DNA from 4 places in the Bacillus sp. VA13 genome. Region 3 is predicted to be linked to each of the others. Evidence: riboswitches for the same ligand, from Rfam matches in the RefSeq annotation. Region 3 holds a riboswitch; each other region holds the start of a gene.

Region 1 (3,678 bases), on a different contig from region 3:
ACCTGCTTCATACATTCCCACTGCAATACCTTTTCCAATTTCAGCTTTTTGTTGGAGTTCTTCGAGTTGGCGAAAATAAACTTGCTGGTCAGGTTCCAAATTCTCGTATCCTATTTTCTTCGCAATTTTTAAATACTCGTCTGGATCTGTTACCTTTACAAGCTGTTTTTTCAAATCTTTTATTTCGCGTTTTTTAGCTTCTTCTTTTTTAATCTTCAAATAAGCTTCAGACTGCTTCTCGATATCGCTTTTTTTCTTATGTATATCGCTCTCACGATATGCCTTGGCATTATAGTGAAGGGGTGTAGCATTCTTGCCCTTACCTGTTGATTCCTGTAACTTTTGAAAGTCTGCTTTAATGAATTGTTCGTTAGGTTCAGTTATTGCATATTCAGTTTTTAAGTTTTCGTCCACATCGCCTATTTTATCAACAGTCTTTTTCCGTTTGTTTTCGTTAGAAGAGAGCTCATCCTTAAAAGTCTCTGTTGAAAATAAATCAAGTGGAAGAATGTCATCGATGTCATTCAGAATATCTTTCATTGCTTTCTTCTGCTCAGACATAATTGATTTTGATTTTTTATATGCGTTTGCTAATTCATGTTCTAAGAAGGATTCCTCGATATATGCATCAGATAAGCTGGCATCTTCTAAAACACCGGAGATACTAGTAAGGAAAGCGATCTTCATTTCAATTAAATCAATCCATTGATCAGTAACACCCACATGATCGTGATAAAATGCTTTGATATTGTTTGCTCCCTTGCCAGACAACTTACTGTCATCCAGATCAGCAACAGCCTTAAATGCTTTTCATAGTTTAATCATTTGATTTTTCAATTCTTTATAATCTTTTGCTCGGTTTTCAGCTTCAGATAACAAAGACTTAGCTTCAAATACCTTCATTGTCCAATCCTTTCAGCAAGTTTATATCCAAATATTACCATGGAATAGATATGAAGGTTTCAAAAATTGTATTTACGAATGTTAAATCATTTGATCATAATGCGATTTGGAAAAGTCCAGAAGTAGGGTATTTTTTGCTCACCAATTATATTAACGTAAAGTGAAGTTAGAAAGTGTAATGAACATAAGCTTTCATAACTAAGGCTATAAATTTGCAATGTTCAGGTCATTTTTTAACCACACTAGAAATAGGGGATTTTTATGCTTTCCTTTTTTAAGCTCTATGACTTGCCATCAAATGCAAGTCGTGGTAACTTTCAAAAAACATTTTTCGGCTGATACGCAGGGTTCAACGCTTATCAATCATTGTTTGACTAATGATATGGAATAGTTTAGGATGAAAGTAAATATTTATATTTTATACACTGGGGGAGCTTTTAGAAGCTGAGAAGAGACACAAGTCCTGACCCTTTGAACCTGATTTGGTTAACACCAGCGTAGGGAAGTGAGAAAATTAGAGAGATTTTTTATCTTATCTATTTTTAAGCCACTTTCCATATGAAAGTGGCTTTATTTATTTTGAAAGGATGATATTAAAGTGACAACTAAAAAAGTTTTTTTAGCAGGGCCTTTTAAAAGTTTAGTAGACGAGAATACTGGATTGATGAGCTTACAAGAAAGGGGAAAGTTGGAATCTTTAATTTCTTTTTTTGAAAATGAAGGATGGTTAGTTCATAATGCTCACAAGCGAGAAGGATGGGGGAAAGATTTCATGACACCTCAACAATGCACTAAAATTGATTTTGATGAAATAAGCACTTGTGACCTTTTTGTAGCTTTTCCTGGCTCACCGGCTTCTCCTGGAACACATATAGAAATTGGATGGGCTTCTGCCTTGAAAAAAAAGATAGTGTTATTACTAGAAAAAGATAGAGATTACGCATTCTTAATCCAAGGGTTAAATGTAGTAGCTGATGTTGAATACATTAATTTTAAAGATACCGATGATTTATTACAAAAGATTAAAAGTATCCTTATGAAATAAAAGGTGGAATCTAAATGAGAAAGAGAACTTTTCATGAAGCATATATGGAAACACTGTATGACATCTATCACAACCCTGAATTTTTGAATTCACCGCGTGGACAAAAAAGCAAAGAAAAATTGAACTATCATCTGACCCTTGAAAATCCAGTAGAACGTGTCACTTACTTACCCTCTAGAAAAACAAATATCGTGTTTAATTTTGCTGAAGTTTTATGGTATTTGTCGGGGAGTAACAACTTAGATTTTATTAGTTATTACAATAAAAAAATGCCTTTATATTCAATGAATAAAAAAACATTAACAGGCACTGCGTATGGACCTAAAATATTTGAATTTGGAAACGCAAAACTAAATCAATGGAATAGAATAAAAAATCTTTTGACACAAGAAGACATTGATTCAAAAAGGGCATTTATTCAAATATTCGATGCCTCGGAACTCTTCGTTTCTGGAAACATTGATGTTTCTTGCACAATCGGTTTGCAATTTTTCATAAGAGAAAACAAGTTATATATGTCTTCCGTAATGCGTGCAAATGATGCATTTCGAGGAATGATTAGTGATCTTTTCTCTTTTACATTTATGCAAGAATTAATGGCGAGAGAACTTCATTTAGAAGTCGGAGAATATTTCCATAATGTTGGTTCCATTCATATCTACGAGTCCGACAACGAATGGGCAAAAACAGTACTTGAGGAAGCTAAAAATTATAATGATACCTCGGCTTTTGAATTTCCTAAAATGCCTGCCGGGAATAATTGGCCTTTCATTGAAACAGTTTTAGAATATGAGTCTTTGCTTAGAAAAGATCAAATTTCATTGTCAAGGCAGGATATTGAAACTCTAGAATTACCTGAGTATTGGGAACAGGTTCTTTTACTTTTCAGTATATATCAGCATATTGCTTATAAGCGAGATATGGACCTTTCTCTATTTCAAGGCTTACTTCCTACTTATCAATTTTTTGTTAGAAATAAGTGGTTTAATTACTTCTCAACTAAACAAAAGGAGGAAATTTAATGAAAACTTCTTGGAAAGAAGACAGTGTTGCTGGTAAATTCGATGCTTATAACGACGTTTTAGAACAAACATTAGGTTTTGAGTATGTTTTTCGTAAATTTGATAAAGCGGATATTAAAAAGGTGCTCGATTTTGGCTGTGGTCCCGGAAAGGTAGCATATAGGTTAGCTGACAGAATAGATTGCAATGTAATCGCAGTAGATGAATCAAGTAAGATGTTGGATATAGCAAAGACAAAAAGAAAACATCCACATGTTGACTATCATTTAATTGAACATGATAATCTTTCCTTCTTACCAGATCATTCAGTTGATGCTGCTATGGCATGTTACGTCTTTATTAATACAGATAGTGATCAACGTATCAAAAGAATCATGGATGAAATTTTTCGTGTGTTAAAACCAGGTGCTTCTTTTGTTATACTCGATACAAACCCTGACTCAACTGGAATAGAATTTTCAACCTTTCGCAACGGAATACCGGGGAAAGAGTATTCTTATGGAGAAGAAAGAAATGAGTGGCTTCATGTTCCTGAACAAGAAGATTTAATTTTAAATGACTTTCATTGGCCGAAGTCAATGTACTATAAACTTTTATCTAATGTAGGTTTTGAAAGTGTAACATTACTGGAACCAACGTTAAACGATATTGACGGAGAGCAGTTAAAGGCCATCGAACAAAAATTCAAATTTAATAATTGGAAAAGTG
Region 2 (3,678 bases), 440 kb from region 3:
CTGGATCAAGAGATAAATTAAACTGGTCTCGCCAACGGAATTCAAAGCGGGCTTTCGATAACGCATCATCCCGTATTTGCGCTCCGGGATGCCCTTTTGCAAGATCTGCTGCGTGCGCAGCAATTTTATATGTAATGACCCCTTCACGAACATCATCACGGTTTGGCAGCCCCAAATGCTCCTTCGGCGTTACATAACAAAGCATTGCTGTCCCATACCAGCCGATCATCGCCGCTCCGATCGCTGAAGTAATATGGTCATAGCCCGGCGCAATATCTGTCGTCAGCGGCCCCAATGTGTAAAAAGGCGCTTCTTTGCAAATGTCCATTTGTTTATCGACGTTCTCTTTGATTTTATGCATCGGCACATGCCCCGGTCCCTCAATCATCACCTGAACATCATGCTTCCAGGCAATTTGCGTCAGTTCTCCGAGGGTCTCTAATTCAGCAAATTGCGCTTCGTCATTGGCATCAGCGATTGATCCGGGGCGAAGCCCGTCCCCAAGAGAAAAAGCAATATCATACGTTTTCATGATTTCACAGATTTCTTCAAAATGAGTATACAAAAAGCTTTCCTGATGATGGGCCAGACACCACTGTGCCATAATCGCTCCCCCGCGTGACACGATTCCTGTTGTCCGTTTGGCGGTTAGCGGGACATACCGCAACAAAACACCCGCGTGAATCGTAAAATAATCCACTCCCTGCTCTGCCTGCTCGATCAGCGTATCACGGTAAATCTCCCACGTTAAATGCTCCGCTACGCCGTTTACTTTTTCAAGCGCCTGATAAATCGGAACAGTTCCCACAGGCACAGGGCAATTGCGAATAATCCATTCACGCGTCGTATGAATATCTTTACCGGTAGATAGATCCATCATCGTATCCGCTCCCCAGCGGATGGCCCACGTCATTTTTTCCACTTCTTCTTCAATTGATGACGTAACCGCTGAATTCCCGATATTCGCATTAATCTTCACATGGAAATTCCGGCCAATAATCATCGGTTCACTTTCAGGGTGATTAATATTTGAAGGAATGATCGCCCGGCCGCTTGCTACCTCATCTCTGACAAATTCGGGAGATACATGCTCGCGAATGGCGATAAACTCCATCTCAGGTGTAATGATCCCCTTTTTAGCATAATGCATTTGGGTGACATTTTGACCCGCTTTCGCCCGCAGCGGTTTCCGCTTTAGTTCTGGGTAGCTTATGTTTGGGATTGCCTTTTTATAACCGTTATCTTCTGGTTTTATAGTCCGTCCTTCATATTCTTCCACATCGTTACGCTCTGTGATCCATTTTTGGCGGAGCGGCTTTAATCCTTCTTGAATATTAATGGTCACATCAGGGTCCGTATACGGTCCGCTTGTATCATAGACACGCACAGGCGCGTTTTCCTCTTCGCCGAACGATCCTGTCGTCGGACTTAAGGCGATTTCCCTCATCGGCACTTGGATGTCCGAGGAAGAACCCTCCACGTATATTTTCTTACTCCCCGAAAAACTCGACATAATGGAAATGTTGGCTTGCTGCACTGAATCGTTTTGCATCATTGATCCTTCCCCTCTCTCGTTTGAAAGGACAAAATCAAGCCCATAACCAGCACAAAAAACCGGATTCAAGTGAATGAACCCGGTTACAGTCAGAAAGAAACATATTATTGCCCAGCACGACAATAATAAAAACAATTCCTCTACTTCCCCACGCTGGTACGAACCAGATCAGGTCCAAAGGGTTAAGAAGCTTACCTTCTCTCTCAGCCCGAAAACGGGCACCCCCAGTAACTATTGATTTCGGACTCATCTTAACATAAAACCAATCGAAAAAAAAGAGGAATATAGAAAATATTCAGCTAATTCAACCCAAATATTTGGCCCGCAGCGGGATTTCAGAAATCTCATGTTCACCCCTCATCACCCGATATGCCTTTGCACCCGGTCTTGAACTCACAGTCTGAAACAGCTGATCATTTATGAAATGGAGAGCCGCTCCATCGTCCGCCGCATAGCCATCGCACAAGAATTCGTTAGATATCAACTGATGGTATATCGGCCTCCGGTTCTTTTCACCGTCATAATGAGGACAAAAGCTCCCTTGCAAAAAACCTAAACTTTTCATACTTGTCAGCGGTCCTGCCGAATCTGTCACTCCTTCTTCAAACCAGCAGATCGCACCGGCACTTAATCCAGCTAAAATCACCCCGTTCTTCCATGCCTCTCTGAGAATAAGATCCAGCCCCCATTCCTTCCACAGCACAAGCATATTCCGCGTATTTCCCCCGCCAACATAAATCACGTCCTTTTCCATAACAAAAGAAATGAAGTCTGTTGTCGGCGGCTTAAATAAGGATAAATGAGACGGCACACAATCCAGTGTTTGAAAAGCATGATAAAACCGCTGAATATAGTTTTGGGAATCACCGCTCGCCGTCGGCAAAAAACAAATGCGAGGCGACTTCCGTCCCGATTGATTGATGATATATTGATCGAGGGACAAATTTTCCGGTTCCATCGAAAAACCCCCGCCGCCCATCGCAATAATCTGTTTCATCATCCCACTCCCCGAAAAAATTTGTTAATCATTATAGCATTTTGTATAAATCCATGAAACAAGGCTAAATACTTCTCAATAGGAAGATCTAAAAGATAAAACCCACTAACAGGCGGTGAAGGCATTGAACGATTTTTCAACCCCAATCATACCTATAATGATTCTTGATTGCTTAACGACAATACAAATCATCATTAAAAAGTACACTGTCGCAATAACGGAAACTGCAAACCCCGACCTCCGAACAGCGTTGCATGATCAATTAGATGCAGCTGTTCATCTGCATGGGGAACTATCTGAACTTCTGATGGAAAAAGGCTGGCTCCTGAGTAAGCCATTTCAAATCGATTTGCTTTTATCTTGCAGAGAACTGTAACAAAGTCACAAAAAAAGACGGAATCTCATCTTTCAGATCCCGTCTCTCCCTTTTATTGCTCCACTCTTCTTAAAGCCTCGTTTACCGTTTCTTTTATAAACGCGTCTTCACCGCTTAATCGGTCTAAACTGAGATCACCGTTTCTAAGCCTTTCGGAAATATTGTTTATATCCTCCTCTACCGTGATTTGCAGCTCACCAGCCAAAAACATTCTGTGTAATTCATCAGCAACCATACTTTCTTTATCCATTTCAATCCGCTCCTTTGCTTTCAATAGTATTCTTAGTCTGTCCCTAGGCCGGACGAATAATAGGTAAAAAGTATGAATCAAATGAATCTTTTTTCTTCCTTCTTACGTATATCTGTTGAGAAAAAGAAAAAGGGGAAGATCTAACATGTCATTTTTTAAGAAGCTCGCAGCAAGTGCCGGTATCGGTGCTGCAAAAGTAGATACAATTTTAGAGAAAGACGCATATTATCCAGGAGAAGAAGTACGGGGAACTGTCCATGTCAAAGGCGGGAAAATCGCTCAGGACATCCGCTATATTGATTTACAGCTTAACACACGGTACGTCATTGTAAAAGACGATGAAGAACACCGGAAATACGCTACAATTCATTCTTTTCAGGTCACTGGTTCATTCACCATTCAGCCTGGAGAAGAGCAGCAATTTCCGTTCTCATTCACCCTCCCTCTTGATACACCGATTACTGTAGGGAAAGTAGAGGTCGCCGTAGTGACAGACCTTG
Region 3 (3,678 bases):
CATCTCATTAAATGTCAGCCCCATCTGATATAACTCGTCGTGCGACTGTCCTTCCAAGGAAATCGTTTTGAATGCTTTCTCCCGCTGTATGTCTTTCATCGTCATCATTAATCGTCTGATCGGATTGATGATATGGCGGGCCAGCAAGCTGCCGGCAAAAAAAGAAGCGATACAAACAGCAGCACTTGCAGCGATTAAAATGATTTTCAGCAGAAACAGACTTTCTTCTGTGTTCTCCAGCCTTTCAACCAGCTGAAGAGATACCACTTGCCCATCGGTCCAAATAACCGGAACAGCAGCTTCAGCAAACAGTTTGCCGTCATGTTTCCTTACATCTGCCGTTTCCCCGCTGTGAAAAGAGAGTGGAAAATCTTTATACCCTTTTTCTTTTGTCATGGTCATGACGGCTTTTTGGTCACCATTCACTACACGAACCATGCCGTTTGCTGGAAGATAGGCCTGCAGCATGTCCTGCAAAGCCACTCCTTCTGTTTCAGCAGCATGCAGCGCTTCAGCAATGTTATCCGTCTCATCTGCAAGCCGGGCCGCATCCTTTGAGGTCAGCGCGGACGAAAAAATGAGATAGACTGCGGTATGGACCAAAATTAATAAAATCAACAGCGATATTGATGTGTACAGATGAATCTTGGTCTTCAGCTTCATCGTTTACCCCTTAATGGTATAGCCGACCCCGCGAACGGTATGTATCAGCTGTTTTTCGTAAGGATAGTCCAGTTTTTTTCTAATGTATCTGATGTAGACGTCCACGACATTTGTATCACCGATATAATCAAATCCCCATACCGAGTTTAGAATCTGCTCCCGTGTCAGCACTTGCTGCGGATGCTTCAGCATATACACGAGCAAATCAAATTCCCGGGGCGTTAATTCCACCTCTTTGTCTCCGCGTCTCACTTCACGGGTTTTTTCGTTCACCCGCAAGTCGTCATATGTAAGAAAGGTGCAGATATCTTCTGTTTTTGTTCCATTTTGGCGCAGCGCCGCCCTGATTCTCGCAAGCAATTCCTCGATTTCAAACGGCTTGGTGACATAATCATTCGCACCGATGTCCAGCCCTGTTACCTTATCAGGGATACTGTCGCGTGCCGTTAATAAAATGACCGGTGTCTGCTGATCCGTTTTTCTCAAGCGGCGCAGCACTTCCAGGCCGCTAAGTCCCGGAAGCATGACATCAAGAAGCACTAATGAATACCCGCCTTCCGCGGCCGCATTCAGTCCTTCTGTGCCATCGTGTTTAATAGTGACGCTATATCCTTCATATTCCAATTCAAGCTGGAGCACCCTGGCAATTTTCTCTTCATCTTCCACAATTAACATGTGCCCTTTTTCCAAATTTGATCATCCTCTCCTGTCCCTATATGAAAAAAATGATTTCATTGTTTACAAAATGAGTCTTATCATCTATTATGATGTCAAAATAAAAAATTGTATACGGAAAGCACTAGGGGTGCTGTTTTGGCTGAGATAAAGCGCGTAAACACGCGCTTTGATCCCTTATGACCCGATCTGGATAATACCAGCGTGGGGAAGTGCAGGTTGACCGAATGGTGTATTTTTTGTGCGCTTAATCGATCTATGACTGCATATTCCCTTAGGATATGCAGTTTTTTATTTTACCAAAAAAACAGGAGGTCGGAGAAATGGATCATATTTGTGGTACAAGCAGAATTGCCGGGTTTCGGTTCTCTTTATACCCGATGACGGATGATTTTATCGGTGTGATCAAGTCTGCGCTAAAAAAAACAGACACATCTAAAGTTTGGACGAAAACCGACCATATCAGCACAGTTCTGCGCGGGTCGATTGATCATGTATTCGACGCTGCCAAAGCCATTTATCTTTATGCGGCGAACAGCGAAAAACACATCGTCATGAACGGCACGTTTTCCATCGGATGCCCGGGCGATACACAGGGAGATACATATCTTTCCGCGAACGATAAGCGTGTCAATGAAGATGCTGTCCGAAGCCTAAACGCGGAAGCGCCGTGCCAATTTGCGCTTTATCCGATGAATGAGCCGGATTATATGGGCTTGATCATGGAAGCTGTCGATATTGCGAAAGCAGAAGGCACCTTCGTACAAGGTGTCCATTATGCGAGCGAGCTTGACGGGGATGCGCATGACGTGTTCAGAACACTGGAGGCCGTTTTCCGCATGGCTGAACAGCAAACAAACCACGTAACCATGACTGTGAATCTCTCGGCTAACAGTCCATCAAGAAAAAACAGAAAGCAGGGATAAAATGAAAAGCTGGAAAGTAAAAGAAATTGTCATCATGTCCGTTATCAGTATCGTTTTTGCCGTTGTTTATTTATTATTCACGCATTTCGGAAACGTACTTGCAGGTATGTTCGGGCCAATCGCCTATGAACCGATTTACGGCATTTGGTTTATCGTTTCTGTCATCGCCGCGTACATTATTCGAAAACCGGGTGCGGCGCTAGTTTCTGAAATCATTGCCGCTCTCGTAGAATGCTTGCTGGGAAATCCGTCTGGCCCGATGGTCATCGTCATCGGCATTGTACAAGGTCTCGGGGCTGAGGCTGTATTTCTCGCGACACGCTGGAAAGTATACTCTCTGCCTGTACTTCTGCTGGCAGGAATGGGATCTTCAGTAGCCAGCTTTATCTACGATCTCTTTGTTTCTGGCTATGCAGCCTATTCACCAGGTTATCTTCTTATCATGCTTGTCATCCGTCTGATTTCCGGCGCGTTGCTTGCGGGGCTGCTCGGAAAAGCGATCAGTGACTCTCTCGCTTATACGGGTGTGTTAAACGGAATGGCACTCGGAAAGGAACTGAAAAAGAAACGGAAGCAGGCATCAGAACATGCAAGCCTTTGATGACTTCCTGACGGTTGACCAGCTCAGCTTCTCTTATGAAGAAGACGAGAAACCGGTATTTCAAAACATTTCGTTTGAGCTTCAAAAAGGAGAATGCGCTTTATTGTTAGGGCCGAGCGGGTGCGGAAAAAGCTCGCTCGCCCTTTGTTTAAACGGTCTTTACCCGGAGGCTTGCGACGGCATACAGTCCGGACATGTATTTTTATTTCAAAAGCCGGTCACTGGTGCTGAAACCTCCGAAACAATTGCTCAGCATGCCGGGGTCGTCTTTCAGGACCCGGATCAGCAGTTTTGCATGCTGACGGTGGAGGACGAAATCGCTTTTGGGCTAGAAAATCTGCAGGTTCCGAAAGAAGAGATGGCGGAGAAGATTGATGCCGTATTAGAAAAATTATGCATTACCCATTTAAAAGAAAAAACAATATCTGCACTGTCAGGAGGACAAAAACAAAAAGTGGCTCTCGCCTGTATTTTGGCGATGGAGCCTGAGCTTATTATGTTAGATGAGCCAACTTCTTTATTAGATCCATATTCAGCTCGGGAATTCGTTCACATGATGAAAGATCTTCAGCAAGAAAAAGGCTTCAGCCTCCTCGTCATTGAGCACCAGCTTGAAGAATGGACGCCTTGGATTGAGAGAACGATTGTACTGGACAAATCAGGGAAAAAAGCGCTCGATGGCCGGACGAAAGATCTATTTCAGCACGAAGCGGAAAGCCTAAAGGAGTTGGGCATCGCGATTCCAAAAGTGTGTGGCCTGCAGGAAAAACTCAGTATGCCGTTTACTTTATCAAAAGAAACGCTTTTCAAAGA
Region 4 (3,678 bases), on a different contig from region 3:
TTACATCTTCCCCGATTTTTACTATATTTCGCCATGGAATGACCAATTCCTCTTCTTTTCCAAAAAATCCGAGAACTTTCCCATTTCCTCCTAGTATGATCGCCTGAATTTTGCCAGTGGTCACATTGATATCTATATCACCAATGCTCCCCAGCTTTTTTCCGTTTGAGACATTGACGACATCCTTCACCTGAAATTCTGAAATGCTGATCATTCCATCACGTCCTTTTTCCGTCCTTTTTTCAAGTATATGAACGGGCGGGCTGAACCTTGTCAGCAAGAAAAAATTTTCATGGTCACTGTTCTTTTTTACAGCTGCACCAGCCGATGATAAAATTGAGCATAATTTTCGTATAATCTACCAGCTGCTCAATCGATACCTCCTCGTTCACGGAGTGTGCATTGTGAAGATCTCCAGGTCCGTAAATCACGCTTGAAATGCCGGCATTATACAGCCATCCTCCGTCTGTAACAGATTGAGAAACGTCAATAACCGGACGCTCCCGTTTTACTTTCTGATGAGACGCTGTAAGCGCTGAGACGCCTGGGTGGCCAGGGTCAACTTCCAGTGCCGGAAAAATTTCTCCTCTGTCTTCAATCATAGATGAGCCTCCCCACTTGAAGACAGGGCGGTTTTCCCTAAGCCAAATATCACTGTCACTCAGCCGGTTAATGTAATCTTCTATTTCCGCTGCCACTTGTTCATGGGTTTCATTCGGATAAAAATGGACTGTGATCCACAGCCGGCACTCGTCAGCTATAAAAGCCGCATGTCTGCCGCCTTCTATGACAGCCGGGTTAATCGTATTTGTGCCTGGTTTAAAACCGGGATAACGTTTCATGATAGACCAGTGACGCTCCAGTTCACCGAGCCCCGCAATTATTTTTGCCATTTTTTCAATTGCGCTTGCTCCGAATGTTCCTCCGCCTGCATGAATCATATTCCGCCTCGTCCCATCATGAAACGTTTGACTGCTTTTGATTTCAATCCAGCCTGTAATGACACCGCCTTGACCTTGAATATGCATATCGCTCGTATCCGCGACAACTGCAAAATCAGCATGATAGCCCCTCTTGCAGCATTCAAGCGTGCCGGCTTCTCCGACTTCCTCCCCGATAACCGATTGCAGAATCAAATCACCGGGAAGTTCAATGTCGGCTTCACGAATCAATTTCACCGCAAACAGCACACACGCCATTCCGCCTTTCATATCAGAAGCACCTCTCCCGATTAAGAGACCGTTTTTTTCAATTGGATGAAACGGATCATGCTCCCACTCCTCATCCTCTTTTGCCTCTGCCACATCTACATGGCCATTGATGATCAAGCTATGATAATCTGCTGAATCTGTTCCCTTTAGTAGACCTACAACATTGGGATCTCCTGGGTACACGTCCCATTTATCGATCGAGAATCCCATTTCATTTAAAAACCCAGCAATCCAGGACTGAATGCCGTCGGTATTTCTTGCAGGCGGAGCAGGTGTTTTATAGGACATCAGCGTTTTTGCTAGCTGAATAAGCTCCTCCTTTTGATCTTCCACCTTTGTTAACAGAGAGTCTATTTGTTGATTCAATGTGATCCGCTCCTATTCTTTAAAATCAAAAAAGCCGTTTCAAATGTAATGAAACGGCTTAATAAAAACAAACAGAGTCCTATGTACTCCGTTTTTTCACCGCTTCCCTCCGCTGGCATGATCCAGATCAGGTCAAAAGGGTTAAGACAAAGTCTCTCTCAGCTTCGCAAAGCACCCCTAGGATGAATCGATATGTGTTTGTCAGGCATTCGTTATCGGCTCGGCTCTTGTTAAAAACGGCCGATCCTGATTCCATAATACATGGATTGGCGTATCAAAAAAAGCGGAAAGTATTTGATCAGTAAGCATTTCCTTTATTTCTCCCGATTTAAAGACCTCTCCCTGTTTTAACAAAAGGGCTTTGTCAAAGATCGGCAAAATTTCTTCCGCATGATGAGTCACGTAAAGGATCGATGGCGCATTTTCTTTATTTGCAATGTATGTAATCGTGTCTAACAGCTTTTCCCGGGCAATAAAATCCAGTCCTGTGACCGGTTCGTCCAGTATCAGCAGCTCCGGATCAGCCATTAGCGCTCTTGCAATCAAGGCTCTTTGTTTTTCTCCTTGAGAAAGGGTTTCATAGCGGCGGTCGGCATATTCAATTGCTCCCAAGTCCTCTAACAAACCAATCGCTTTTTCCCTGATTTCTGCACTTGGTGTTTCATATAATCCAATCGAAGCGTAAGCTCCGCTCAAAGCAATTTCAAATGCCGAATCTGCCGGATAAAATTTTTGCTGAAGAGCCGCTGAGACGAGGCCAATTTTCCGTCTAAGTTTCTCCCCAAGCTCCGTTTTACCAAATTCATGGCCAAGCACCTGCATCTCGCCCGATGTTGGAAAATAATAAGAGCAAAGCATATTTAACAGCGCTGTCTTTCCAGCGCCATTCAGTCCGTAAAGCACCCAATTTTCCTTTTCTTCCACCTTCCAATGAATATCTCTCAGTATCCATTTTCCATTCCGTTTTAGTGAGACATTGTCAAGCTGCAAAATCATCGTGGTCCTCCTCTTTACTGCCTTTATAATTATTTAAATTTTCATAAAACTTTGCACGAACTAGGATACCTTATTTTTTCCAAAACGTAAACCGCCCGCAATCAATAGAAAAGCCTTTAAAACAAAATCGTTTTAAAGGCTTTTCTTTCATTATTGATGAATATTCTTATTCATTTGTTTGATAGCCGCTTTTTCAAGTCTGGACACCTGCGCTTGGGAAATCCCGATTTCCTCGGCTACTTCCATTTGAGTTTTCCCTTGGAAGAATCGCTTTCTCAAAATCATTTTTTCCCTATCATTCAGCCTTCTCATGCCCTCTTTTAAAGCCAGCTCTTCAATCCATTGTGAATCTTTATTGCGTTCATCACTGATTTGATCCATCACATAAATCGGGTCTCCGCCGTCGTTATAGATCGGTTCAAATAGAGAAACCGGATCCTGGATGGCATCAAGCGCAAATACGATTTCCTCATGCGGTACTTCAAGAACTTTTGCGATGTCTTCTGCAGTCGGCTCCTTGCTTGTCTCACTGATTAACCGCTCTCTTACCTGAAGTGCCTTATAAGCGATATCCCGGAGTGATCTTGAGACACGGATCGGGTTATTATCGCGTAAATACCTGCGGATCTCTCCGATAATCATAGGTACAGCGTATGTTGAAAACTTAACATTGTGGCTTAGGTCAAAATTATCAATGGATTTCATTAGTCCGATGCAGCCGACCTGAAATAAGTCATCAACATACTCTCCTCTGTTATTAAATCTTTGAATGACACTTAAGACAAGACGCAAGTTCCCGTTTACAAGCTTTTCTCTTGCTGAATCATCGCCTTCATCCTGCAGCTGCCTAAACAGCTTTCTCATCTCTTCATTCTTGAGTACTGGTAATTTGGAGGTATCCACCCCGCAGATTTCGACTTTATTTCTCGACACTTTTTTCCCTCCCTACAGGAGCTGCTGTACAACGTTAAGTATCTCCTTGGGTGGGAAAAATATGCACTGCGTTCAGACCGAAAAATAGTCATAATTGGGAAATCCTTGTAGAATCAAGGGATTACCCGTAAAAATTTTTTTACACCATTTTGTTGAATTCTTTTCGCAATCT

The links. A riboswitch is a leader RNA that binds a small molecule or an ion and turns the genes downstream of it on or off. The one in region 3 is predicted to bind thiamine pyrophosphate.
Region 1: linked by a shared signal. The riboswitch ahead of AC0C66_RS15820 (nucleoside 2-deoxyribosyltransferase) and the one ahead of thiU (HMP/thiamine ABC transporter substrate-binding protein ThiU) in region 3 are both predicted to bind thiamine pyrophosphate.
Region 2: linked by a shared signal. The riboswitch ahead of thiC (phosphomethylpyrimidine synthase ThiC) and the one ahead of thiU (HMP/thiamine ABC transporter substrate-binding protein ThiU) in region 3 are both predicted to bind thiamine pyrophosphate.
Region 4: linked by a shared signal. The riboswitch ahead of AC0C66_RS00390 (acetylornithine deacetylase) and the one ahead of thiU (HMP/thiamine ABC transporter substrate-binding protein ThiU) in region 3 are both predicted to bind thiamine pyrophosphate.

The regions. Positions count from the first base shown of each region.
Region 1 covers NZ_JBVQPP010000004.1:98,347-102,024, reverse strand. The annotation lists partial or broken gene AC0C66_RS15825 (ribonuclease YeeF family protein) at 1-903, opposite strand, end outside; TPP riboswitch at 1,321-1,424, shown strand; gene AC0C66_RS15820 (nucleoside 2-deoxyribosyltransferase) at 1,502-1,948, shown strand; gene AC0C66_RS15815 (thymidylate synthase) at 1,963-2,970, shown strand; gene AC0C66_RS15810 (class I SAM-dependent methyltransferase) at 2,970-3,678, shown strand, end outside.
Region 2 covers NZ_JBVQPP010000003.1:627,305-630,982, forward strand. The annotation lists gene thiC (phosphomethylpyrimidine synthase ThiC) at 1-1,552, opposite strand, end outside; TPP riboswitch at 1,684-1,791, opposite strand; gene AC0C66_RS15160 (Type 1 glutamine amidotransferase-like domain-containing protein) at 1,860-2,552, opposite strand; gene AC0C66_RS15165 (spore coat protein) at 2,710-2,928, shown strand; gene AC0C66_RS15170 (hypothetical protein) at 2,981-3,184, opposite strand; gene spo0M (sporulation control protein Spo0M) at 3,324-3,678, shown strand, end outside.
Region 3 covers NZ_JBVQPP010000003.1:191,089-194,766, forward strand. The annotation lists gene ykoH (two-component system sensor histidine kinase YkoH) at 1-663, opposite strand, end outside; gene ykoG (two-component system response regulator YkoG) at 667-1,353, opposite strand; TPP riboswitch at 1,455-1,566, shown strand; gene thiU (HMP/thiamine ABC transporter substrate-binding protein ThiU) at 1,662-2,264, shown strand; gene AC0C66_RS12865 (ECF transporter S component) at 2,266-2,865, shown strand; gene AC0C66_RS12870 (ABC transporter ATP-binding protein) at 2,852-3,678, shown strand, end outside.
Region 4 covers NZ_JBVQPP010000001.1:72,635-76,312, reverse strand. The annotation lists gene AC0C66_RS00395 (YlmC/YmxH family sporulation protein) at 1-214, opposite strand, end outside; gene AC0C66_RS00390 (acetylornithine deacetylase) at 297-1,577, opposite strand; TPP riboswitch at 1,665-1,766, opposite strand; gene AC0C66_RS00385 (ABC transporter ATP-binding protein) at 1,779-2,573, opposite strand; gene sigG (RNA polymerase sporulation sigma factor SigG) at 2,724-3,506, opposite strand; gene sigE (RNA polymerase sporulation sigma factor SigE) at 3,646-3,678, opposite strand, start outside.